3 regions of the Paenibacillus sp. RC73 genome follow, and region 1 is predicted to be linked to each of the others. Evidence: riboswitches for the same ligand, from Rfam matches in the RefSeq annotation. Region 1 holds a riboswitch; each other region holds the start of a gene.
What was found. A riboswitch is a leader RNA that binds a small molecule or an ion and turns the genes downstream of it on or off. The one in region 1 is predicted to bind cobalamin.
Positions count from the first base shown of each region.

Region 1 (7,900 bases):
GCATTGCACCTGACGCCAGCCCAAATGGCCTATCTGGTAGCTGCGGATCTGTTCACCTGTGGGATTGCCACGTTGTTGCAGATTATGGGCACACGGTTTTTCGGCAGTAGATTGCCTGTCATTCTGGGCTGTACGTTTACGGCGGTGGGTCCGATTATCGCGATTGCGTCGACCTCGAATTTGGCGACCGCGTACGGAGCCATTATTTTATCCGGTATATTCGTGGTGCTCGCGGCACCGTTGTATGGCAAGCTGCTACGCTTTTTCCCGACGGTGGTTACGGGCTCGGTGGTTACGATTATCGGCCTGTCCCTCATTCCGGTGGCGATGAATAACGTAGCAGGGGGCCAGGGCAGCGCGGATTTTGGACAGCCGCGTAATTTGCTGCTGGCGTTAGTTACTTTACTGGTTATTTTACTTGTGAATCGGTTGGCCAAGGGCTTTTTGCGCTCGATTTCTGTGCTCATCGGCCTGTTTGCGGGTACCGTGGTCGCTTATGCGATGGGGATGGTACATTTTGCTCCAGTGGCGCAAGCGTCTTGGGTGAGTGTTGCACAGCCGTTTTATTTTGGTAAGCCTGAGTTTAGCATTATGGCAGTATGTACAATGATTATCGTTAATATTGTCAGCATGGTCGAGTCTACGGGCGTTTATTTGGCAGTGGGCAAGGCGATTGACCAGAAGGTAGAGCAGAAGCAAATCGTCAATGGGCTGCGCTCTGAGGGACTTGCGATTATGCTCGGGGGTATTTTCAATGCGTTTCCTTACACGGCATTCTCGCAAAATGTAGGTCTGATCTCATTAACACGTGTCAAGTCGCGGAACGTTATTTTTGCTGCGGGTGGTATTATGGTTGTTCTTGGTCTGTTGCCCAAACTGGCTGCCTTAACGACAGTGATTCCTAATGCTGTGCTGGGAGGGGCGATGATCGTCATGTTCGGTTCGGTTGCTGCGTCGGGCATGTCTATTTTGTCAGAAGTGGACTTGCGGAAGGAAAGCAATCTGCTGATAGCGGCATGTAGCATTGCGGTGGGCCTCGGCTCTGCCGTGCTGCCCCAAATGTTTGACCAACTGCCGAGCTTTGCCAAAATGCTGCTGCAAAACGGCATCGTATCCGGCTCGATTACGGCGATTGTCTTGAATATCGTTTTAACGAAAAAACAGGGCGAGTCAGTCGAAGGCGGGACGGTGGCGGAGGTTCCGCAGAAGGTTTGATAATTAGGATTAGATAAAGACCGCCGGAGAGAGGACGTAAGCCTCTTTTTCCGGCTTTTTGGCATAGAGTTATTGATAAAACCCTCTTCCTGTATGAAGATCGGGGTTTGAGATTCTATTAGAAGAATTTGCTAGAGTGGTAGGCGAGGTCATGGTATAATCTACCTTATGGATTTTGAATAGTGGTGGATGTTTTCAGACCACGGCGCAGCTTCCCGAAAGGGGGTGAAGCCGATGGTCAACCTTGTGTCGTGCTACGATGTGTTGCGTTGGATGGTTACGTTACTAAGCCTGGTGTTTAGTATTCGTAAACTTTATCGCTGGCTACGTCGGAAATTTCGGAACAAGCGAAAACCCACCGCGTAATTAGGTTAGGCGCCTAACGGTGGGTTTAGCTAAGCATTTAGCGCGCCGTGGTGATCCACAGCCTTTCAAGTCCTAAGAGTCTTTGCCGTTGGTAGCGGCGAAGACTCTTTTTAGTATACGGACACGGTGGTTATCTCTATACCTAATTTTATCACGTCCATTGCGTACACGCAACGCAAAGCCACAGCCTTGTTTCTCGCTGTATCATTAAAATTTAAATTATTATGCGACATTTGTTGACAAGCCTGTAACAACAAAATAAGATAGTCCTAATTCGTAATATAGAGGAATAAAGGAAGAAAACAGGTGTGAACCGGACTTTCCACCTACAGGGTTTCGCTGAAATCATGTAGATGGCTGTTGTGCGTGTTCACTTAAAAGGGAAGTTCGGTAGATTCCGACACGGACCCGCCACTGTATACAGGCATCAGCAGGGAATTGCTGTAGCTTTCGGAACAGCCACTGGAACTGTGAAGAACCGGGAAGGACTGAGAGATAAGCCTGAAGTCAGGAGACCTGCCTGTTTTAACATCACTGTCAGACCCACGGGATGCTGGGGAGGTGGTTAGGCGTGCTGCATACGGGAATGTCTGAAACCGATCCGATCCCCCTTGTTTTTAGAGGGTGAAGAGGGTGAGCTTAGGCATTTTATAATGAAAGCATTTCTGACTGCTGATTAAGCGGTCGGGGATGCTTTTTTCGCGTTAGGTATGTATGAGATTACAAGATGAGGGGAGTCAATAGAATGATAAGCAATCGTAAAAAGCGTTCATGGTTTATATGTACAGGGTTGATGCTACTGCTGGCAGTTATGGCTCTTGCGGGATGCTCGACAACTAATAAGACGGCGGATAGCCCCAGCAAGGGCGAGAACACATCCACACAACAGGCTACAGCAGATAAGAAACTGGTGATGGCGTATACGTGGAAACCGTCGGGCGTTGACCCGCACGGAGACAATAGCTGGGATGTCATGCGGTCCGGCGCAGGTGAGACACTTGTCCGTTTGAATGAAAAGCTGGAACCAGTGGCTTGGCTGGCCAAGGAATGGAAGCAGGACAGTCCCACAGTTTGGACGTTCAGCTTGCAGGATAAGGTCACTTTTCATGACGGAAAGAGTATGGACGCGGAAAGTGTGAAGGCTTCCCTGCTGCGCTCCATCGAGAAAAGCCATTTGGCAAAGGATTTGCTAGACGTAAAGTCGATTGATGTAACTGGGCCGCTGTCGTTGAAAATCACGACAAACCAGCCCAATTCAGCGCTGGTGTCCAATCTGGCTGATCCATCGACGATTGTGCTGGATGTAGCGTCTATGAAGGATGAGCAGAGCTACCCTGCGATGACAGGTGCTTTTAAAATTAAAGCGTTCAACAAGGATCAGTCATTGGTCGTAGAGCGTTATGACGAATATTGGGGCGAGAAGGCACGGCTGGCTGAAGCAACGATGAAGTTCATTACGGACGGCAATTCACGCCTGTTGGCGCTGCAATCTGGCGAAGTAGATGTAGCGACTGATATTCCGGTGGATAACGCGGAGGTATTAAAAAAGAACGATAAGCTGCAAGTGCTGTCGGCTCCCTCTTTGCGCACTCATATGATCGTGTATAACATGGAGTCGCCTGTGTTCAAGGATGCCGCGAACCGCAAAGTAGTGGACAGCCTGATACCACGTGCATCCATTGTGAGTGCGATCATGAGAGGCTATGGTACGGAGGCAAGCAGCCCATTCCCGAGCATTCTCTTCTTCGGCAAGGTGGAACGTAAAGCGCTGGACGGAACGGCGGAGCAGTTGTTGACGAAGGATGGTTGGCAAAAGGATGCCCAAGGTACATGGACCAAGCAAGGCAAGCCGTTCGAGGTTACGTTGCTGACCTTCCCTCAGCGTCCAGAGCTTTCGGTCATGGCTGAGGTGATTCAGAGCCAACTGCTGAAAGAGGGCATCCAGGTGAAGATCCGCAAGGTGGAAAATATCGACGAGGCGCTAACCAAAAACGATTGGGATTTTGCCATGTACAGTATGCTGACTGCCCATACGGGGGAGCCGCAATATTTTATGGACATGTTTTATTCCTCTAAAAGCGAGGCCAATGTAAGCCGTTATGGTTCCAAACCGCTGGAGAACCTTCTTGGCAGCTTGAAGCTGGCGAAGGATACAGCACAGCGTAATGCCGTGACATTGCAAGCGCTGGATATCATTAATACCGATTTGCCGCAGTCGTTTATTGTTCACCCTGATAATGTATTTGGGGTGAAAAAAGGGGTTGAGGGCTTTACACCGCATCCGATTGAGTATTACTACATTACGGCGCAATCCGATATTGCGGAATAACGGGCTGCGTACCCTATGATTCGTTTTATTCTGGAACGTGTGGCGCAGCTTGTCATCATTGTGTTCGTTGTATCCACGCTGACGTTTGTGCTGATGAGGCTGGCTCCCGGCGACCCTGCTACCATTCTGCTCACCGCGCATAATGTGCCTGCCTCTGAGGAGGCGTTGACGGCGCTGCGGAAGGAGCTGGGCTTGAGCGAGTCGCTTCATATTCAGTATGTAAACTGGCTGCGGGATGTGTTCACAGGGCACTGGGGCACCTCCTATGTATCCAAGGAGTCGGTGCTAACCGAGCTGTGGAACAGACTGCCTGCTACCGTGGAGCTGGCCTCGGCGGGCTTTGCCGTCATGACGTTGCTGACTCTTGGGATGGGGCTGGCTGCCTCGGTAAAATCCAGCGGTTGGCTGGATCGTCTGGGAAGGCTGTTTGCACTGCTCGGATCGTCCATCCCCTCTTTTTGGCTTGGCTTTCTGCTGATTTACCTGTTCTCCGTCCGTTTGGGCTGGCTCCCGTCCATGGGTCGGGAAGATTGGACTCATTTGGTACTGCCAGCGCTGACCCTTGGGGCAGGTTTGGGGGCTGTGCAAGCCCGTGTGCTGCGTGCCCAAATGCTGGAGCTGGGTGACCGGAATTTTGTGAAGGCGGCGAAGGCCAGAGGCTTTTCCCGCACGCATATTCTGTTTTTTGAGATATTCAAGCATGCGATTTTGCCGATCATCACGCTGTTAGGCACGAATCTGTCATTTATGCTGGCGGGCAATGTCATCGTAGAGACGATTTTTTCATGGCCGGGTTTAGGCAAGTATTTTATAGATGCGATTACGCAGCGGGATTATCCAGTGATTCAGGGGTATGTTATTTTTGCTGCATTTTTAATCGTAGGTGTTCAGTGTTTGGTAGATGTGGTCCAGGCGGCTGTAGATCCAAGGTTGCGTTTGCGTTAGGGGAGGAAGTTGAAAATGAAAAACATGCGGCTGTCCTTCAAAGGGAGCTTACTGACAGGAGGAGTGCTGCTGGGCCTGATCGTGCTGCTCGGGGTACTGGCTCCATGGGTTGCTCCTCACGATCCTCTTGATGTGGACCTTCTGAACCGTTTGGCACCACCTAGTCGGAAATATCCATTTGGTACGGATCATCTGGGTCGGGATGTACTGTCACGGCTGATTTACGGCATTCGGACAAGCGTACTGATTGCCTGTGCGATTACAGCAGCCACGCTCTGCATCAGTTTGCCGATAGGCTTGCTCATTGGCTATGTGCGCGGGCGTGTGGATCAGCTAGTCATGCGGGTGATTGACGGAGTGCTTGCTTTTCCCGATATTATTTTGACGGTGGCGATTGTGGGTATCTTGGGTCCGGGCTTTGTAAACATGACCTTAGCCATTATTGCGGTACGGTGGGCCGGGTATGTTCGGTATATTCGCACCCTTGTTCAAAAAGCCTGTCAGGAGGACTATGTCCGATACGCCCGTTTATCCGGTAATTCACATGTGCGCGTACTGAGACGTTATGTATTGCCACAAGTGCTGCCACAGCTGCTTGTGTATGCGGTTTGGGACATCGGGCGAGTGGTGCTTATGGTTGCCGGACTTTCCTTTCTGGGGCTGGGCGTACAGCCGCCTAAGCCGGAATGGGGCGTGATGCTGCATGATGCGACGTCGTATTTTCAGGTGGCGCCGCATGTCATGATTTTTCCGGGCTTGGCGATTATGCTGTTTGTGCTTGCGTGCCAGCTTCTGGGAGACCGATTCTCCGAAAAGGGGGCGGCAGAATGAAGGATGGGACAGGACAGATGAAAGGAAATATGGTAGGGCGCAAGCCAATGTTGCACGTGGAACATCTGGAGATATGCCCCATAGGCACAGGAGCGGGTACACGTATTGGCGCAGCAGCAGGTGCGTACGCAGGTGGGAAGCCGGGTGCGAATGGGAAAACAATACGGAACAGCGTCAACCAACCGCTGCTCCGGGATGTCAGCTTTTCCGTGTATCCGGGGGAAATTGTGGCTCTAACCGGGCCGAGCGGATGTGGCAAGAGTCTGACCGCGCACGCAATCTCGGGCATGCTGGAGCCGGGGATCGGCGTTACGCAGGGGCATATGTACTACAACGGGGAGGACATCGTCCCGTTCGATGAACGGCGCTGGCAAAGGCTGCGCCGCGAGGACATTGCCCTGCTCATTCAACAATCGCTGAGCGGGTTGAATCCGATCCGTACCGTCCGCGCACAGCTGACGGACACGCTTAGACTGCACGGGCGGCGCTGGATGCCGCCCGACCAGAGGGGGCTGGGCAACCTACCCCGCCCTGTACAGCATCAAGCCCCCCCACAGGGCGTGCTGCCCCGGATGTGGCAGATGCTGAGACGGATTGCACAGCTGGCTGGAGGCTGCGCTACTCAAGCGCAGGAGGATTATCTGTGCTCTTTATTGAGCAAGGTCGGGTTTGCAGACCCTGAGCATATTTTGTCCTCGTACCCTTTTGAATTAAGCGGAGGGATGTGTCAAAGGGTACTGCTGGCTGCGATGCTAAGCTCCGGTCCGCGCCTTTTTATTGCCGATGAGCCTACCACGGCGCTGGATGTTATCAACCGGGACAAGGTTCTGGCGTTATTCCAACAGTTGAGAGAGGACTTGGATCTCACCATTTTGCTGATTTCTCATGATCGTCAGGGTGTGAGTCGTGTGGCGGATCGTGTACTGGAGATGGGCCCGGAAGGAAGGATGCGCGAATGATACTGGAACTAAAGCAAGTGACCAAAGCCTATCCTGTCCGCAGACGGAGAAAAGGCTGGTTCAACAAGCAAGAAAGCGGGCAGGCCGCCGTGAAGCAGGTGAGTCTGGAGCTGCAACGGGGAGAATGCCTTGGACTGGTTGGCGAAAGCGGAAGCGGCAAAAGTACGCTGGTACAATGTATCCTAAGGCTGGAATCGTTGACCTCGGGGGAGCTTTGGCTGGATCATCAGCCCATTCACACTGGAAGGATGAAGGATATCCATCTGTACAAACGAATCCAGCTGGTCGCACAGGATTCGTCTTCCTCGCTCCATCCTCGCATGATCATACGAGATATTTTGGAGGAGCCGATCCGTAACTATTTTCCCGAACGAAAAGCGCAAGCGCTGGAGATCTGCCTGTCTTTACTGGAATCGGTGGGGCTGGACGCGGAATGTCTGGAGAAATACCCATCGCAGCTAAGCGGCGGACAAAAGCAGCGGGTATGCATCGCCCGTGCGCTGGCGGTGGAGCCGGAAATCATCTTGTTCGACGAGTCCGTCGCCAATCTCGATACGGAAACGCAGGCTTCCGTACTGGACATGCTCAAGAAAGCACAGGAGGAGCGCCAGCTATCCTATCTTTTTATCACCCATGATCTTCAATCCACCCGTCCGTTTTGTGATCGGATTGCCGTCATGTATCAGGGGGAGATTGTGGAGATATTTCAGGAGTGGGATAAAGACCTGTTACAGCATGAATACACGCGTACTCTGTTTCAAACGTTGACGGAATGAGCCATACCTCTGATATTCTACAAATTTAAAATAAATATGAGCTTTCTTTGTCGAATATGTTGACAAAATAGGATGTGATACCTATTCTAAATATGATTATGATAATCATTATCACATATATAGAAAAGGGGAAATACATTGATGTCCGTTCGACACCGCAAGACTGCCACCATTATGCTGGTGGCAATCCTCTTATTATCCGTTATTTTGGGTTGCGCGAAGCAGGAGAATACACCTGCATCTACCTCAACTGACGGAGCTGCCAATGAAAAGTCGATCACACTATCGTGGCCGCGTGACATTGGTACGATGAATCCTCACGTATACAATCCTTCCCAACTTTTTGCACAATCCATGATTTATGAGCCGTTAGTCAGCTACAAGCAAGGTGGCAAGCTGGAGCCTGCTTTGGCTGAAGCCTGGACCATTTCAAAGGACGGCAAAACATATACGTTCAAGCTGCGCAAAGGCGTGAAATT
Region 1 is NZ_JBIYCV010000003.1:109,853-117,752, forward strand. It holds gene ABH897_RS07415 (nucleobase:cation symporter-2 family protein) at 1-1,215, shown strand, start outside; cobalamin riboswitch at 1,922-2,119, shown strand; gene ABH897_RS07420 (ABC transporter substrate-binding protein) at 2,327-3,910, shown strand; gene nikB (nickel ABC transporter permease) at 3,926-4,855, shown strand; gene nikC (nickel transporter permease) at 4,871-5,686, shown strand; gene ABH897_RS07435 (ATP-binding cassette domain-containing protein) at 5,683-6,645, shown strand; gene ABH897_RS07440 (ABC transporter ATP-binding protein) at 6,642-7,421, shown strand; gene nikA (nickel ABC transporter substrate-binding protein) at 7,563-7,900, shown strand, end outside.

Region 2 (7,900 bases), 280 kb from region 1:
CACACCCGGTGTGTGGGAGTCATAATACTGATGGTCCTTTACGATTCCCATCACATCACCAGCATCACTGACGACAAAGCCATCCATTCCCCATTCGTCCCTGACAATATCATTAACACCGTGGTACAACGTAGCAGGCGTTCCATTAATCAGGTTGTAAGAGGTCATCATGGACTGGGCTTTGCCTTCCGTAAAAGGCTTCTCAAAGGCTTTCAGATAGTATTCACGAAGGTTTCGCGGGTCTATGCTGGAGGAATCACTTCCCCGGTCCACCTCGTTATTGTTTCCGAGGAAATGCTTTAATGTCGCAACCGCTTTCAAATATACCGGATGATCACCCTGTATGCCTTTGACCAATTCCTTCGCCAGTTCTCCCGTCAAATACGGGTCTTCTCCATACGCTTCCTCACTACGCCCCCAGCGCGGATCACGCTCCATATCTACGGTTGGTGCCCATAACGTCAGTCCGTTTAGAGCCGGGTCACGGCGGTAGTACACACGCGCTTCATCCGAAATAACCGAGCCGACTTGTCGCATCAGTTCCGTATCCCACGTACAAGCCAACCCCACAGGCTGCGGAAATGAAGTCGCCTCTCCTAACCAGGCTATACCATGTGCTGCTTCCGTACCATGCTTGTATGCGGGGACTCCCAATCGTTCAATGGCAGGCTGATATTGCAGCATGGAATCAATCTTTTCCTCCAAGGTTAGCCGAGACACCAAATCCCGTACACGTTCGTCCAGATGAAGCTTCGGATTTTGAAAAAGATATTCTAGATCCGTTGTTTCATGACTCATATCCGTCATCTCCTTGTCTCCATTTAAAATATCATAAAAGGCCGTTATGAAAGCGTTTTAATATATCATAGCGAAAAAGGAGTACCCCGGCAACAATTGCTGTTGCTCACCATTTGGTGTCTTTCCTCAATCAATACCGAATAGACCAGTGTCGCCAATGGCGTGGATATCGGTGTTTGTTAGGACATGAGCTTATAATCACGAATTGTAGCTTCGTCCGCGCCTTCTACAGAACCATTCAGGAAGCTCTTAGCCAATGTACCTGGTTAGTAACAGTGTGTAAATTAAAAAAATTGTATATTTTCTTCAATAAATAAAGCAAAAAACAAAGCAAAAAATAATATTTTTTGGTATAATCAGGATATATAATCAAAGGAGGAAGGGTTTATGAAAAATACCGGAATGACACGGCCTCTGGATCAATTGGGGCGAATCGTGCTTCCCAAGGAAATGCGCACCACGATGGATATCAATATTGGTGATTCGCTCGAATTTTTCGTGAATGAAGAAGGATTTGTATTAAGGAAATATACAGGTGTATCCTGCAAATTTTGCGGCGCAGTTGATCATTTGACTTATTTTCGTGATAGCTTTATTTGCGCCGATTGCATTCAGGTATTAAAGACAGAGGAAAATGTACATCCCACCAGCACCGAAGCCATCCAGGCTCAAGAACATACCAAGCCGGTTCGTAACCATACAACCTGGCAGCCTAAACAATCCAGAGTCCAGCAAGGAGAAATGGTAAAAAAGCTCCGAAAGCTGATTCAGGAACATCCCAACCTGCCGCAAAAGGTATATGCCGAAATGCTCGATATCTCACAAGGCCGGGTGTCCCAACTGAAAAAGCTGCTTTAAATTATTCAGTAATTTATTACAAAACATACTCAGATCCAATGGATTGCCATCCTATTTGTTTTCCGTCAAATATTCGATCGTCAGGTGTAGAATAAGGAGCGTATTCGTTGATGTGTTCCTAACTTTCACCTGACTTTTTTGTGCGTTCTCCCCCTGTCGACGTGACAATAATCACATACTCTCTATCCATCCATATATACAATATATAGACCGAAACAATTGTTTAGTACACGATATCGTCAATATATTGTTTTTTGGAGAATAATATATATTTTACTATATGGAGGTTTTTGCAATGAAAGTGTTGGAGGAACATCAATTATACAGCATCGGCGAGCGGGTCATTGGGGCACAAGACTTGGACATGCTGCGGGAGAATGCAAATTTGAATGGAGAGTCGTTCAGTGGAAAAATGAGTAAGCTCGGCTCCGAGTACGCCAAATGGTATGCGCGACTACGTGTGCTTCCGCCTGAACTGACAGACGCTATCGACCACGGATATGTGTATGTTCACGATTTGGACCAATATGTGCTCGGGACTACGAACTGTATCTTTATACCTTTTGGTCGTTTGTTGCAAGATGGTTTTAATACAGGCAATGGCTCTGTGCGCACACCACAAACCATTATGTCTGCTATGGCACTGGTGGCTATTATATTTCAGTCTCAGCAAAACAGCCAATTTGGAGGTGTCTCTGCCAATAAAATAGACTGGGACCTTGCTCCTTTCGTGGCCCGGTCCTTCCGCAAGCATCTGCGAAAGGGACTCCGTCTGTTCGGAGAAGAAATAGAACCCACCCTGCCTGATGACGAATTACATATAGCCAGCAGCCTATTACAGGAGGTCTGCCCTCGTTCATACGCATTCGCACGTGAAGAAACGGAGACGGAGACCCGCCAGGCCGCTGAATCCCTTATTCATAACCTGAATACCATGAGCAGTCGGGCAGGCGGGCAAATTCCGTTCACATCACTGAATTACGGTATGTGTACTTCTGCTGAAGGGCGGCTTGTTACGCAATCATTGCTGGAGGCCACTATTCGTGGCCTGGGCAGCGGGGAAACCCCTATTTTCCCACAGCATATTTTCCAATGCAAAAAAGGAATTAATCAGGCCGAAGGCGATATCAACTATGACTTATTCATGCGGGCAGTAGAATGCTCCAGCAAACGTATGTATCCCAATTTTGTCAATGTGGATGCTACCTTCAACCTGCCCTATTACCGCGCAGATGATCCGGATACCATTATTGCGACGATGGGCTGCCGTACCCGCACCTTTGCTGACCGTTTCGGCAGAAACCGTCAAAGCGGCAAGGGTAATCTCTCATTCAATACGATTAATCTGGTGCGTCTTGGCATTGAGTACGGTATTTGCACAGGCAAGCGCAAGATACCTGACCGGGATGGCTTTGATACCAGATTGGAAGAGGTTATGCGCATTGCCGTGGACGGACTGATCCATCGCTACCATATACAGACCAGCCAGCCGGCAAAAGCCTCAGACTTTATGATGCGCGAAGGGGTATGGGAAGGCGGAGAAAAGCTGGAGCCGGATGAAAAAGTGGGCAACGTACTGAAGCACGGTACGCTGTCGGTCGGGTTTATCGGGTTAGCCGAATGCATGAAGGCACTGTATGGCAAGCACCACGGAGAGGATGACGCTGTATACCGTGAAGCACAGCGAATCATAGCTTCTATGCGTGTCTACTGCGACCGTATGAGTGAATTGCATGATCTTAACATTACACTATTCGCTACGCCTGCCGAGGGTCTATCCGGCAAGTTCACGTTGCTGGATCAGCGTGATTTTGGAATTATTCCCGAGGTAAATGATCGAGAATACTACACGAACTCTTTCCACATTCCTGTGTATTACACGCTCCCGGCTGCCCGTAAAATCAGCCTCGAAGCCCCATTTCATAATCTGTGCAACGCTGGTGCGATTTCGTACATCGAGTTGGATGGTAATGCGCGGAATAACCCGGAGGCGTTTCTTAAAATTGTACAATACGCGCTCCATCAGAACATTGGGTACTTCTCCATCAATCATCCGGTAGACCGCTGCACGGAATGCGGCTACGAGGGCATTATCGGGACAAGCTGTCCCGAATGCGGTGCTGATGAAGAACATACGCATTTTCAGCGCTTGCGCCGGGTAACCGGATATCTGACAGGTGATTATACCGTTCGCTTCAACGCCGCGAAGCAGGCTGAGGTGCGTGACCGGGTGAAGCATCGGTGAATTTGTGCGGCTACATTCCGGAATCTCTGAACGAAGGGCATGGCCTGCGTACCGTCGTATTCATTAGCGGTTGCCGCCATGCCTGCCCCGGCTGCTTCAATCCCTCGTCATGGAGCTTCCGCGCAGGTGAACCGTTCACACTGGAGCGACAGCAGGAAGTCATCCGTGACATCGCAGATAATCCACTGCTGGACGGGTTAACCCTTTGCGGCGGAGACCCTTTTTTCTCGGCATCGGAATGCACGCAGTTTGTGCGCGACTTCCGCGCTGCCTGCCCTGACCGAACCGTGTGGGCCTATACGGGCTTTGACTATGAGGAGCTGCTTACGGATCAGGCCCGCCGGGAGCTGGCGCTGCTGTGCGATGTGATTGTGGACGGTCCTTTTGTAGAACAGCAAAAGGATCTGACCCTTCCCTTCCGGGGCAGCCGCAATCAACGACTGGTGGATGTGAAGGCCAGCATTCAGGCAGGATCTATAGTTACATTAGCCTAAGGCGATGTTATACTCGCATGAGATACTACACCCTAAGACAAATCCTTTCCTTATGGAGAGGGCTTGTCTTTTTTTGCATGTAGTTCATTTTAGATTTAAACAGAGTTTATATTGCGTATCCTGCAAGTTTCACTTATGATGGTGAACAAGTATACGAGTGCATAATTATTCGTCATACCATAATCGCATAGCTTGGAGATAGGTGTCTGTTCTATTCAGTACAGGCTTAAAAGGGAAGCTGGTGCAAGTCCGGCGCGGTCCCGCCACTGTAAACGGGGAATTTTCAGCTGTTGATACACCCACTGGTCCACAGACCGGGAAGGAGCGCTGAAAGTCATGATCCGTAAGTCAGGAGACCTGCCTATTTCAACAACATCGCAAGTACCTACGGGAGATAGGGAGGTGTTAAGAGCAGTCGCCGAATTTTCATTTTTTAAATAACGGAGGCATTCTTTCCCTACTCATTTTTAACCCCGGGGAGGAATGTCTTTTTTTGTACGCAAAAATAAACTGGCTACCAGCCTGGGAGGAAAAGTACATGTCATTTACCGAATTGCCTGAGTTGTCCGGCTTGATCAGCAGTAACCTGGGATATCCGCGTATCGGAGGAAACCGGGAATGGAAGAAAGCACTGGAACGCTTCTGGAACGGCAGCATGGATGAAAGCGAATTGCATACCGAGATGAAACGATTGCGATTGGAGCATCTGAGCAAGCAGCGCGACAAGGGAATCGATCGAATTCCGGTCGGAGACTTTTCCTATTACGATCACATGCTTGATACATCCGTGATGTTCGGTCTGGTGCCGGAACGGTTCAACTACCGTCCCGATGGGCCTGTTCCTCTGTCCGTCTATTTCGGGATAGCCCGTGGACAAAAGGGTGCCACCGCCAGTGAAATGACCAAATGGCTGAATACCAATTACCACTACATCGTACCGGAATTGGCAAATGCAACTCCGGTGTTCACCGAGAATAAGCCGTTGCAGGCTTATCGTGAAGCGAAACAGGAACTAGGAATTGAAGGTAAACCCGTCATTATCGGTCCTTATTCGTTCGTTGCTCTGTCCAAAGGCTATGACCGTAAGGATTTGGCCGCGATCATACGAAGCTTCCTGCCACTGTACGCCCGCGTCCTGTCTGAGCTGGCTGCGGAAGGCGTTCAGTGGGTGCAGGTAGATGAGCCTGTCTTGACCACCTCATTCCCGACAGAGGATTTGGACATTATTCAGGAGGCCTATGAGGCTCTGGCCCAAGCTGCTCCATCCTTAAATATCGTGCTGCAAACCTACTTTGGCAGTCTGGATCATTATGAGCGCCTGTCCACGCTCCCGGTACAGGGAATAGGTCTTGATTTTGTGCACGATGATGGCGAAAACCTGGAACATGTGCTACGACATGGCTTCCCCGCAGGGAAAACGCTGGCCGCTGGTGTTATTGACGGGCGCAATATATGGCGCTCCGATCTGAACACCGTAGCTGCGCTGCTTGGACAACTGGCAGAGCAAACCACCGCTGCACAGCTCATCGTGCAGCCATCATGCAGTCTGCTGCATGTGCCAGTCAGTCTGGAAGCAGAGCACAAGCTGGACCGAGAGCTGGTGCAAGCGCTGGCCTTTGCCGATGAAAAGCTGGAAGAAATCGCAGCTTTGACCGCTGCGCTTGGCAAACGCGAACCCTCGGCAATTGCCAAGCTTGAGCAGAGTGCGGACGCGGTAGCCCGCTTCAACAGCTCGGCGGCACGAGTACAGACCGCTACCGATATGGCGGATCTACTGGCGAAAGAGCCGCAGTCACGCAGCGTTCCCTTCGCTGAGCGTCGTGTGATCCAGCAGGACAAGCTGAATCTGCCTCCACTGCCTACGACGACGATTGGCAGCTTCCCGCAAACCGCAGAGGTTCGCAAAGCCCGTCTGCACTATCGCAAAGGGGAATGGTCTGCCGAGCAGTATCGGACGTTCATTCAGCAGCAAATCAAGGAATGGATTGATATCCAGGAGGACATTGGCATTGATGTGCTCGTACACGGGGAATTTGAGCGGACAGACATGGTTGAATTTTTTGGCGAAAAGCTGAAAGGCTTTGCCTTTACACAAAACGGGTGGGTGCAGTCCTACGGCTCCCGGTGTGTTAAACCACCGATTATATACGGAGACGTGTCGTTCGATCAACCCATGACCGTGGAAGAAACGGCCTTCGCCCAATCGTTGACCTCCAAGCCAGTCAAAGGAATGCTGACAGGTCCGGTAACGATTTTGAACTGGTCCTTCGAACGTAATGATATTCCTCGCAGTCAGGTTGCTTTACAGTTAGCACTGGCCCTGCGTGCAGAGGTAGAAGCACTGGAAAAAGCGGGGATTGGCATGATTCAGGTCGATGAACCCGCGATCCGTGAAGGGCTTCCACTGAAAAAAGAACAGCAGCAAGCCTATCTGGCGTGGGCGGTTCAAGCCTTCCTTGTTACAACAGCAACCGTTGAACCCGCCACCCAAATCCATACGCATATGTGCTATTCCGAATTTCAGGATATGATCCAATCCATCTCCGATATGGATGCCGACGTCATTTCTATTGAAACCTCGCGTAGCCACGGAGAACTGATTGTCAGCTTTGAGGATCAGGTGTATGACAAAGGCATCGGTCTGGGCGTATATGATATCCATAGCCCGCGCATTCCCGATGTGTCAGAAATGCTGAGTATGATACAGCGTGCCCTGCGCGTACTGCCTTCTGATTTATTTTGGGTCAATCCAGACTGTGGCCTGAAAACCCGCACCAAGGATGAATCCGTCGCCGCATTACAGCAAATGGTGCTGGCTGCTCAAGCAGCCAGAGATTCGTTGGCTGTATCCAGCTAATTTCTATAACCCTCCCCTTCCCGGCCCTCTTTTTTCCTAAACGCCGGAAGGGGATTCTATTCCAAATCATATAATGTGTATGCCCCTTGAATATGCTCGGGTGTTCCCTGCTTCATATGTACACCCAAGCCATGCTCTCTATCCCAGGAACAGCTAAAATTCAAATACAGCTCATCCTCTTCCGCTGAGTCTGGAATCAATATAGACACCAGCTGTAACCGTTTCAGCAGTTGTTCCGAGCGTTCCACATAAGGCGCATATTCATCCGGGTCTTCTCCCCATGAGGTATAAGCGCTCCGGTACTTTTCCACTACATCTGCATAGTAATGGTGTATCGCTTCCAGCACACGAGGATGAATGTCTGACCCATGTGCCATATATTGCTCCCATGTCTTTTTTTGCTCCTGCTTAGGCTCTCTTACGGCCTGTGCTTCTTCCTCGGAATCGGCGGACACAATAAACTCTATCTCTACCTCCGAGTCCTGTCCGTAAAAATGGAGTTGTACCGTGCCCCGAAGCACGACTTCCTCTGATACTTCCCAAGTCTCATCATCCTGATCCAGCTCCATATACCAGCGTTCCCAATTCATCCTTTACCCCATCCTTTTCATAAGAAATGATCTTTATCTCTATGGACCCTTTTATTTG
Region 2 is NZ_JBIYCV010000003.1:387,408-395,307, reverse strand. It holds gene ABH897_RS08660 (glycoside hydrolase family 3 C-terminal domain-containing protein) at 1-798, opposite strand, end outside; partial or broken gene ABH897_RS08655 (DUF7916 family protein) at 934-1,064, opposite strand; gene ABH897_RS08650 (AbrB/MazE/SpoVT family DNA-binding domain-containing protein) at 1,186-1,656, shown strand; gene ABH897_RS08645 (anaerobic ribonucleoside triphosphate reductase) at 1,952-3,901, shown strand; gene nrdG (anaerobic ribonucleoside-triphosphate reductase activating protein) at 3,898-4,395, shown strand; cobalamin riboswitch at 4,579-4,774, shown strand; gene metE (5-methyltetrahydropteroyltriglutamate--homocysteine S-methyltransferase) at 4,934-7,252, shown strand; gene ABH897_RS08630 (DUF6985 domain-containing protein) at 7,309-7,842, opposite strand.
Region 2: another riboswitch for cobalamin. It lies ahead of metE (5-methyltetrahydropteroyltriglutamate--homocysteine S-methyltransferase); the one in region 1 lies ahead of ABH897_RS07420 (ABC transporter substrate-binding protein).

Region 3 (7,900 bases), 310 kb from region 1:
GCCAGTTCCCGAGCATCGCTCGTTCCGCATAGCATGAATATCATGAGCCCTTCACCTGCCCGCTGCCAGAAATGCCGCTTCCGTTCACCACAGACGGCGTATGTGCATGATCGTGGTGGTGTTCATGATCATGGTCATCATGGCTGTGCGCATGTACATGCTCATGCTCGTGGTTGTGATCATGTGAGTGTTTCTCATGATGATGATCGTGTCCATGTGCATGGTGGTCATGGTCGTGATGATCATGATGGTGATCGTGATGATCGTGGTCATGTCCGTGATCGTGATCATGGTCGTGGTGATGATGGTGGTGCTCCTGCGCCTCCAGACGGAACTGGCAGTTATCGCAATTGGCCATCACCTTGCCAACCAAGCCTTCGTTGGCACGCTCCAGCACTAGCTCGACCAATTGTGGATGGAACCCAAAATATCCGCCCATTTCCACTTGTAATGCAGGATGAGACTCCGCAAATTCCTCCGTCATTTCTCCGATACGCTTAATCAGCACACCTGTGAACAGAAAGTATGGAAGCACGATGATTTTTTTGGCACCCAGACGCAGACAACGCTCCAAACCATCTGGAAAAGAAGGCTGAGTCACACCGATAAAGCTGCTCTCCACCCACGTATACGGGAGTTTTTCCCACAGCATACGGGTAATTTTGAAAAAGTCGCTATTCGCATCCGGATCGCTGCTTCCGCGTCCCAGCACCAGCACAGCCGTTTCTTCATCCGTCACCTCGGCAGAAGCCTCCACAGCGCTATCCATACCGGCTGGAACCGCAACCGGACGTGCCTCTTTCAAGCGACTTTGCAGAATACTGACAATTTTTTCGTGAACGCCAATCGGACGTCCATATACAAATTCCACCTGAGGATATTTAGCCTTCGCACGATCAATCGCCATCGGAATATCAATTTTGGCATGTCCCGCCGCGAACAGAATAATCGGAACAAGCACGACTCGCGTCGCCCCTTGTTCCACACATGCCTGCACACCCTCAGCAATGCTGGGCCGTGTCAACTCCAAAAAACAGGTTTCCACACACATATCCGGCACACGATCTGCCACCGCCTGTGCAAACTCCAGCAGCTCCCGGTTCCCCTCCGGGTCCCGACTTCCATGTCCAACCAACAATATTGCATTCACTGCTGTATTTTCCTCCTCATCAAAATAGGGATGACCTGCAAGACGCCCTATTTTATCTATATGCTTACATCCATAAAAACAGGCTTTCTAGCCCGTTAATCACCACAAACGGCATTCACTTCCACTATTGCAGGCGCATCTTCATGCCGAAAACCCGCTACCACGCCCACACGCTTGAAAAATTTATGAAAACGCTCGTTCGGATGCCCTTTTTCCTTATATTCAGCGATGACGTTCTCAACGATATCCGTAATCTGATCCCCCGGAATGCCCTCTGCCACAGGTTGAGCGGCATGAGCGTTGCGTCCGAATTTTTTGCCGCCGAGGAACAGATCGTATCCTCCCTTGCGGTACACAATCCCGATATCCTCCAGCACCGCTCCATAGCAGGCCATACCGCAGCCGTTCAAAGCAATGCTCGTTTCCTTGGGTGCCTGCAATCCGCCCAGTACAACCTGTAGATGCTCTGCCACAGGCACAGCGTCATCCTTCTCCATATTGCAGAAGTCGCACGCCTTCACCTTAAACACATCGCCAATCGGCATCACGATGAATCGTTCATCCCGCAGCCGCCCTACCAGCTCCTCCGGGTCCGCGCACGGCACGCGCAGCACGATCTGGTGATCCGGCGTGTACTCCAGCTCGCCTTCATCACCCGCTACCTCGGCGAGCAGCGCCATCTGGCGAGCGGTGAACTTCTTGTTTCCCACGCCGGGGGAAACGCCCACCTCAAACAACGCAGGCTTGCCAAAGCTGCCTGTCGCTGTTGCGGCCGTAGCCACCGCTCCGGCCACGGCTGCCGTTCCAGCGACGCTCACGGCGGGCGCTTGCCCGCTCCAGCGCGCGCTCGCTTCGCCCGGCAGCTTACCGCCCGCAGCGAGGCGGCTCAGCGCCTCCGCTGCCAGCGATGCCGGGACCGCCCCGGCTTGCGCCGCAGGCGCGGCCTGCACGGCAGCCACCGCTTGCGGGCGTGCCTGCGTGGCAACCGCCGCAGCAGCACCGCTCGCGGAAGGCGCGGTCCCGCCAGCTCCCGCAGGGGCTGGCACTGCGGGAGCTGCGCCTGCCTGCGACGCATTCAGCGGGCGTTCCTCTTGCGCGCCCAGCGACCACGGCTCCGCTTCCGTGCGAAGCCGCTGATGCGGCTTGAGCGCCTGCTCGGTCGCATCCAGCGTATACTTGCGCTGATACCCGCGCGGCGTCACGATCAGGCCGTCATACACCATTGTCGAGGAATTGCCGATAATGACGGTCGTCAGCATACCGATATCATGGTTCAGCATGTCCTCCAGCGTCGTCACTACGACTTGCTGACGGTCACGGTAAGCACTCTTGACCAACCCGACCGGAGTCTGCGGATCACGGTAGCGCAACAAAATGGACTGCGTCTCAACTATCTGGCGTGTACGCCGACCACTGCGCGGATTGTACAGTGCAATGACAAAATCTGCCGAAGCTGCCGCTTCTACACGTTTCACAATCGTTTCCCAAGGGGTCAAATGGTCACTCAGACTGATCGTGCATGCATCATGCATGACGGGCGCACCCAACAGCGAAGCACAGGACTGAATCGCCGATATTCCCGGCACGACTTCTACCTCAACCCCGTCCTCACGACGCCACCCCTTTTGCATCAGCACTTCGTACACTAACCCGGCCATGCCATATACGCCTGCGTCTCCACTGGAAATGACGGCTACCTTCTTGCCCATCTCCGCCTGTCGAACCGCCTCCTGCGCACGGCTCACTTCCTCTGTCATCCCTGTGCGCACAATCTCCTGTCCGTTCAACAACGGACGGATCAGATCCACATAGGTGTTGTAGCCGATAATGACCTCACTCTCGGCCAGCGCATCCAGCGCCCGTTTGGTGATATGTTCCATATCCCCCGGTCCGAATCCAATCACGAGCAATTTTCCTAATTGGCTCATCGTTATCCTCCTTCTTAAATCTAGGCTATGTTTTCCACACTTCTATCTATTTCACTTGTATATGGACATCCTGTAACTCAAAAAAACCCATCCTGCCCGGATGGGTTTCCTATGTACGCATCGTATCATCAGACGGACACAGCATAAGAAGACACTTCTTGTCTTCCGCCATCGTGTCGTTGCTTTCCATCTGCCTGTTCACGCTTGAAACGCTTCTGCACGTTCAGCTCCACGCAAACCTGTAAGCAACATGGAAAAAGCAGCGTGCGCCTGATTTCCTGATTTCGTACACCCATCCTCTCCGCGAAGGTTAACGGTGCATACAGATCAAGGTAGGTCTCCTGGCTCGGCATCAACAGATTTTTTCGTCTTCCCCGTTTTCTTACGAGTGACGTCTGAAAAAATCCTCTTCCTTACAGTGGCGGGACCGCTCGGGACTTGCACCCGATTCCCTGTTACCCTTCGTTCCATCGCAAAGGCACCTTGTCTGTCCGCTATTTGATTATGGGTCTTATCATAACCTTGGCTCAATCAGTTGCGCAAGCATGAAAAACGCTTTATTTCAAGTTCTCTGCCTTATTTTTTAACATATGCAACAATTCGTCCGGGTCCGCAGAGATACTCAGCAGCGTTGGGTGGTCAACTCCGGTAAATCCCTCGCGCACACTATGACGCACCATTTCCGCCAACGGGTCAAAATATCCGTTCACATTCAGCAGCCCGATGGGCTTGCGATGAATGCCGATTTGCGCCCAACACAGCACCTCGAACAGCTCCTCAAAGGTTCCCAAGCCACCCGGAAGGGCAATGAATGCGTCGGCCATTTCGCTCATCACCGCTTTGCGTTCGTGCATGCTCGCCACCTCAATAAATTCGCTAACTCCCCGGTGGATAATCTCTGCATCGAATAAGAGGGTCGGCATAATCCCGGTGACCTGACCGCCCCCTGTCAGCATCGCATTCGCGACCTCGCCCATCAGCCCCTTGCTGGAGCCTCCATAGATTAAACGGACATGATGTCTCGCCATAGCCTCTCCAAGCTTGCCTGCCTCCTGAAGATATACCGATGAATGTCCGGGTCTGGACCCGGCAAATACACAAATGGAATTCATAACGTCTCAGCTCCTATTCTGGTATCCCGCATCGAGGCTTTTTCATTATATTAAATAAATATTTTCGCTATAACAAAAACTTCTGTCGATGCATTTCCAACAAAAAAAAGATAAAGACCCTGTAGGCCCTTATCTTCATTTTACCCTTTATCGCAAGGATATGGGTTAGTTTTCAGTTCACAACTTCAAGACCGCAGCCGTGCACCGAGGCGCTATGCTCAAAATATCTTCCCAGCTCCACCATCATAGCGCCCATTCGTTCCTCCACCGGAAACACAATCCGTTCAATCCCTTCCTCCAAAATGGACTGCGCCGTCACCTTGCCTACCGACACAGCGATCACATCCTGGCGAAAAGCTTCCAGCACGTCTTCCATCTGCTTCTGGTCCCTCGCATATTGAGCCAAAAAGCGGATCTGTGGACCGCTGGTGAACGTAACAGCATCAACATTACGATTCACGATATCCGCCAGCAACGCTTGCAAATTCGCTTCCTCTGGTGGAATATGCTTATAAGGAAGCACCTGCCGGGTTACTGCCCCCTGCTCGTCCAGCCACTTCACCAGCCGTGGGGCCGGATCACCATGCAGCTGCAACAGCACTTCCTTCCCCTTCAGATCATACGGCGCAAAAGCACGCGTTAACCCGGTCAAGCTTCCATCCTCGTCTCGTACATCTGGCGTGAAGCCACGCTTTTTGAGTCCATTGACCGTCTTGTAGCCCCGCGCCGCAATATTTGAGCCTAGCAGCAGCTCCATAATCTGTTCCGCCACGCCCATATCCTCCGCCATATCGAACAGCGCGTCCAGCCCCATACCTGTCGTAAAAATGTTCCAGTCCGGCGGCCGCTTCACCCACGATACAACCGCATTGCGCAGCTCAATATCATCCAGAAAAACCGTGCCCTGGGCCGGACGCTGCACTGGCTCGCCTCCCATTTTTGCAACCAGCATTGCCATTTCGTCTGCTTTACGGGGACCGGCAAGAGCAACTCTCTTGCCTGCCATGCGTTGTGCCATCCTGTTCCCTCCCTTGTAGAAATCGAAGTCATAATCCTTTCTACCAAGTATACAATTAGAGGGCTGAAAGACAAATAAGAATTCTTTTTCCTATGAATACAGTAAACTTATAAGTTAGCTTGTTCTGTTCTGCTTGCCTGCTGGCTTTCTTGCTGGCTTTCTTGCTGGCTTGTGCTATCCTGCTTCTCTCCAGATGGCTTATGATATTCGTTATATTCTTCAGGCTTGGGTCGGAGCAGCAGCCATAGCACAAAAGGCATGAAGACAAAGAAAATAATCATCACCATCGTCCACTCCCGGCTAAAATCATAAATTTGGACGATATTAGAAAACAGCATAAAGGAACAGACATAACCCAACAAGCCTACGGGCCAAACCATCAGACTCCCCCGTGTATGGGCAAACATGCGCTTTACCGCCAAACTGGTAACGTACAGATCAACACCAATCTTTGTAAGCAGGGTTGGTACAGTCAGTGCAGCCACAAACAAGTCGAACCGATCCAGAAAGTCGGTTAACTGCAACTGACGCGCCAGTTCATACGATGGATAAAACAGCCGCGACAAGATAGGAACTCCAATAACCAGCTCCTCCAGCAGCACCATGATGATCATAAAAGCGGTTCCGGTCAAATGTCCTAGCCACGCGCTCCGGGGACCATAGCTTTTTCCCGAAATCACAAAAGGCAGCAGCATAATATCTGCCATATATCCGAGCATACGCCAGCTACCTTTGATAACTCCATTTACATCCGGGTGCAAAATCGGTCTCAGTGCCGAAAAATCCATATTACGCCCGAAAACAAGCGGCATCGTCAGCATCGTCAGAACCGACAACGGTACAAAAATCTCCGCCATATTCACAATCGTGCTTATACCGCCCTTAGCCATGAACGTTAAGGTCAGCAGCATAATAAGGGATATGACGACAATCGGAGTCAGCGGCAAAAGTACAATTCCCACCAGATCGGTAATAATTCTCAGATCTCGTGCAAAAATGATCAGGAATAAAATAATATAAAGCACAAGCAGCATACGCCCTAGCACGGGGTGAGAGCTGACTATGGCCTGTAGCAGATCCTGATCCGGAAAACGCCGCTTAAGCTTCAACATCGCCCAGATCGGTAAGCATATTACGATGGCAGCAATCGCACAGGTCCAATAGGCATGCTGATGCGCGTAATCTGCTGCCTGCGTCGGAGCATGCACAATGGTAATACTGACCTCCATCAACATACCAAGCAGCACGATTTGTCTGGTTGTGAATTGCTTCATACAGGTACATCCTCCTTTTGGCCGCAGGCATCCATTACATGCGTTGCAATGCAGCCGACGTATGTATATCAATGAACCGGATCATTTCCAAGTCTTGCTTCATTCTACTTCCCCCGTTCTTCTCCCATACGCTTGGGTCGTAGCACAGGCATAGCACTATGGCTGCAACCACGCAGGTCCAATAGGCATGTCGTTCTACGAACGCTGCCGCCTGTGAAGGAGCATGTAACAGGGTTATATTGGTCTCAAGCAACACACTGAGCAGTATGATTTGCCTGGTTGTGGACTGTTCCATGCACGAGATCCTCCTTTTTCCCCACAGGCATCTTGCTCTCTTTACAACACAGGAGGGATCCACATGTCAATGAAACGGCTTAGCCATGTGGCCACATATACGGAACTCTTTGTCGAGGTTCCGTAGATCCAGATACCAATGCTAATGACATACAATACGCGTGAGACCCAGCGATTGACTGCAGGTGCAGATTTCAGACTTTTGCGGTCAATCAGATACATGAACAGCGTAGCCAGCACCAAAGGCAACAAAAATACTTTATTCATTTTGGATGTCCTCCTTTTTGATCCCGAATGGTTTGGTGACCGCACCGATATTCTCAATATGCACGATCGGATTTATGGTGACCTCCACCTTGGGATACAATTGCTCCCATCGAGGTTTAATCCGTTTCCATTCATCTGGACGACTCATAATGATAGCCCGGCCAAAGCCAAGTATGTCTGAATGATATTTTTGCTGAATAACCCGGACAGCCTCACCCAGCTCTTTCTTGATCTCTTCGGCAACCTGCTGCTCCAGCCACTTCAAATTTTCCCCATTGGATATATCGAAAGTAGTCTCATCCTCTCTTACATTCCCGTTGCAGTTCAGACGAATGGTCATTCGAATATCATCCCCCTGAATATGAGGCTTGATATGGACGTTATTTTCGATGAGATGAACGGATATATAACCAGCACCTTTAGGAGGGGGGATGAATATCTCCGTATCCTTAGCCTGCTCCATACCCAATAGCAGAAACCGGCTTAGATGGTTATCTATAATCCCCGTTACCCTGTCTTTGCGAAATACAGCCAGCCCATCCACCTGAATATTCGTCTTCTTGTCCTTTATGTTGGCGGGACCATTTTTTACGAGAGACATCACTGGCACAGCCGGGTCAATACCATCCATCAGGATTGAATTCATCAGCAATTTAATGGAGCGAGGTTTTTTCATATATGAGTAATTAAGCTCACGCACCATCTCTGCTGGATATTGCTCAATCGGGGCATCCGCCTGAAGCACTTCCAGCGTCGAGCCCTTCGTTATGACGACCAGCGAAGACAGACGGTTCTGCGGAATACGCGCCAGCACATCCATCATTTTGCTGATCCCCTCACGTGCCAGTGCCTCGCCG
Region 3 is NZ_JBIYCV010000003.1:415,661-423,560, reverse strand. It holds gene cobK (precorrin-6A reductase) at 1-44, opposite strand, end outside; gene ABH897_RS08790 (sirohydrochlorin chelatase) at 41-1,150, opposite strand; gene cobJ (precorrin-3B C(17)-methyltransferase) at 1,246-3,078, opposite strand; gene ABH897_RS08780 (hypothetical protein) at 3,207-3,431, opposite strand; cobalamin riboswitch at 3,393-3,578, opposite strand; gene ABH897_RS08775 (LOG family protein) at 3,636-4,190, opposite strand; gene ABH897_RS08770 (uroporphyrinogen-III synthase) at 4,363-5,208, opposite strand; gene ABH897_RS08765 (GerAB/ArcD/ProY family transporter) at 5,316-6,482, opposite strand; gene ABH897_RS08760 (hypothetical protein) at 6,517-6,777, opposite strand; gene ABH897_RS08755 (hypothetical protein) at 6,819-7,043, opposite strand; gene ABH897_RS08750 (Ger(x)C family spore germination protein) at 7,036-7,900, opposite strand, start outside.
Region 3: another riboswitch for cobalamin. It lies ahead of ABH897_RS08780 (hypothetical protein); the one in region 1 lies ahead of ABH897_RS07420 (ABC transporter substrate-binding protein).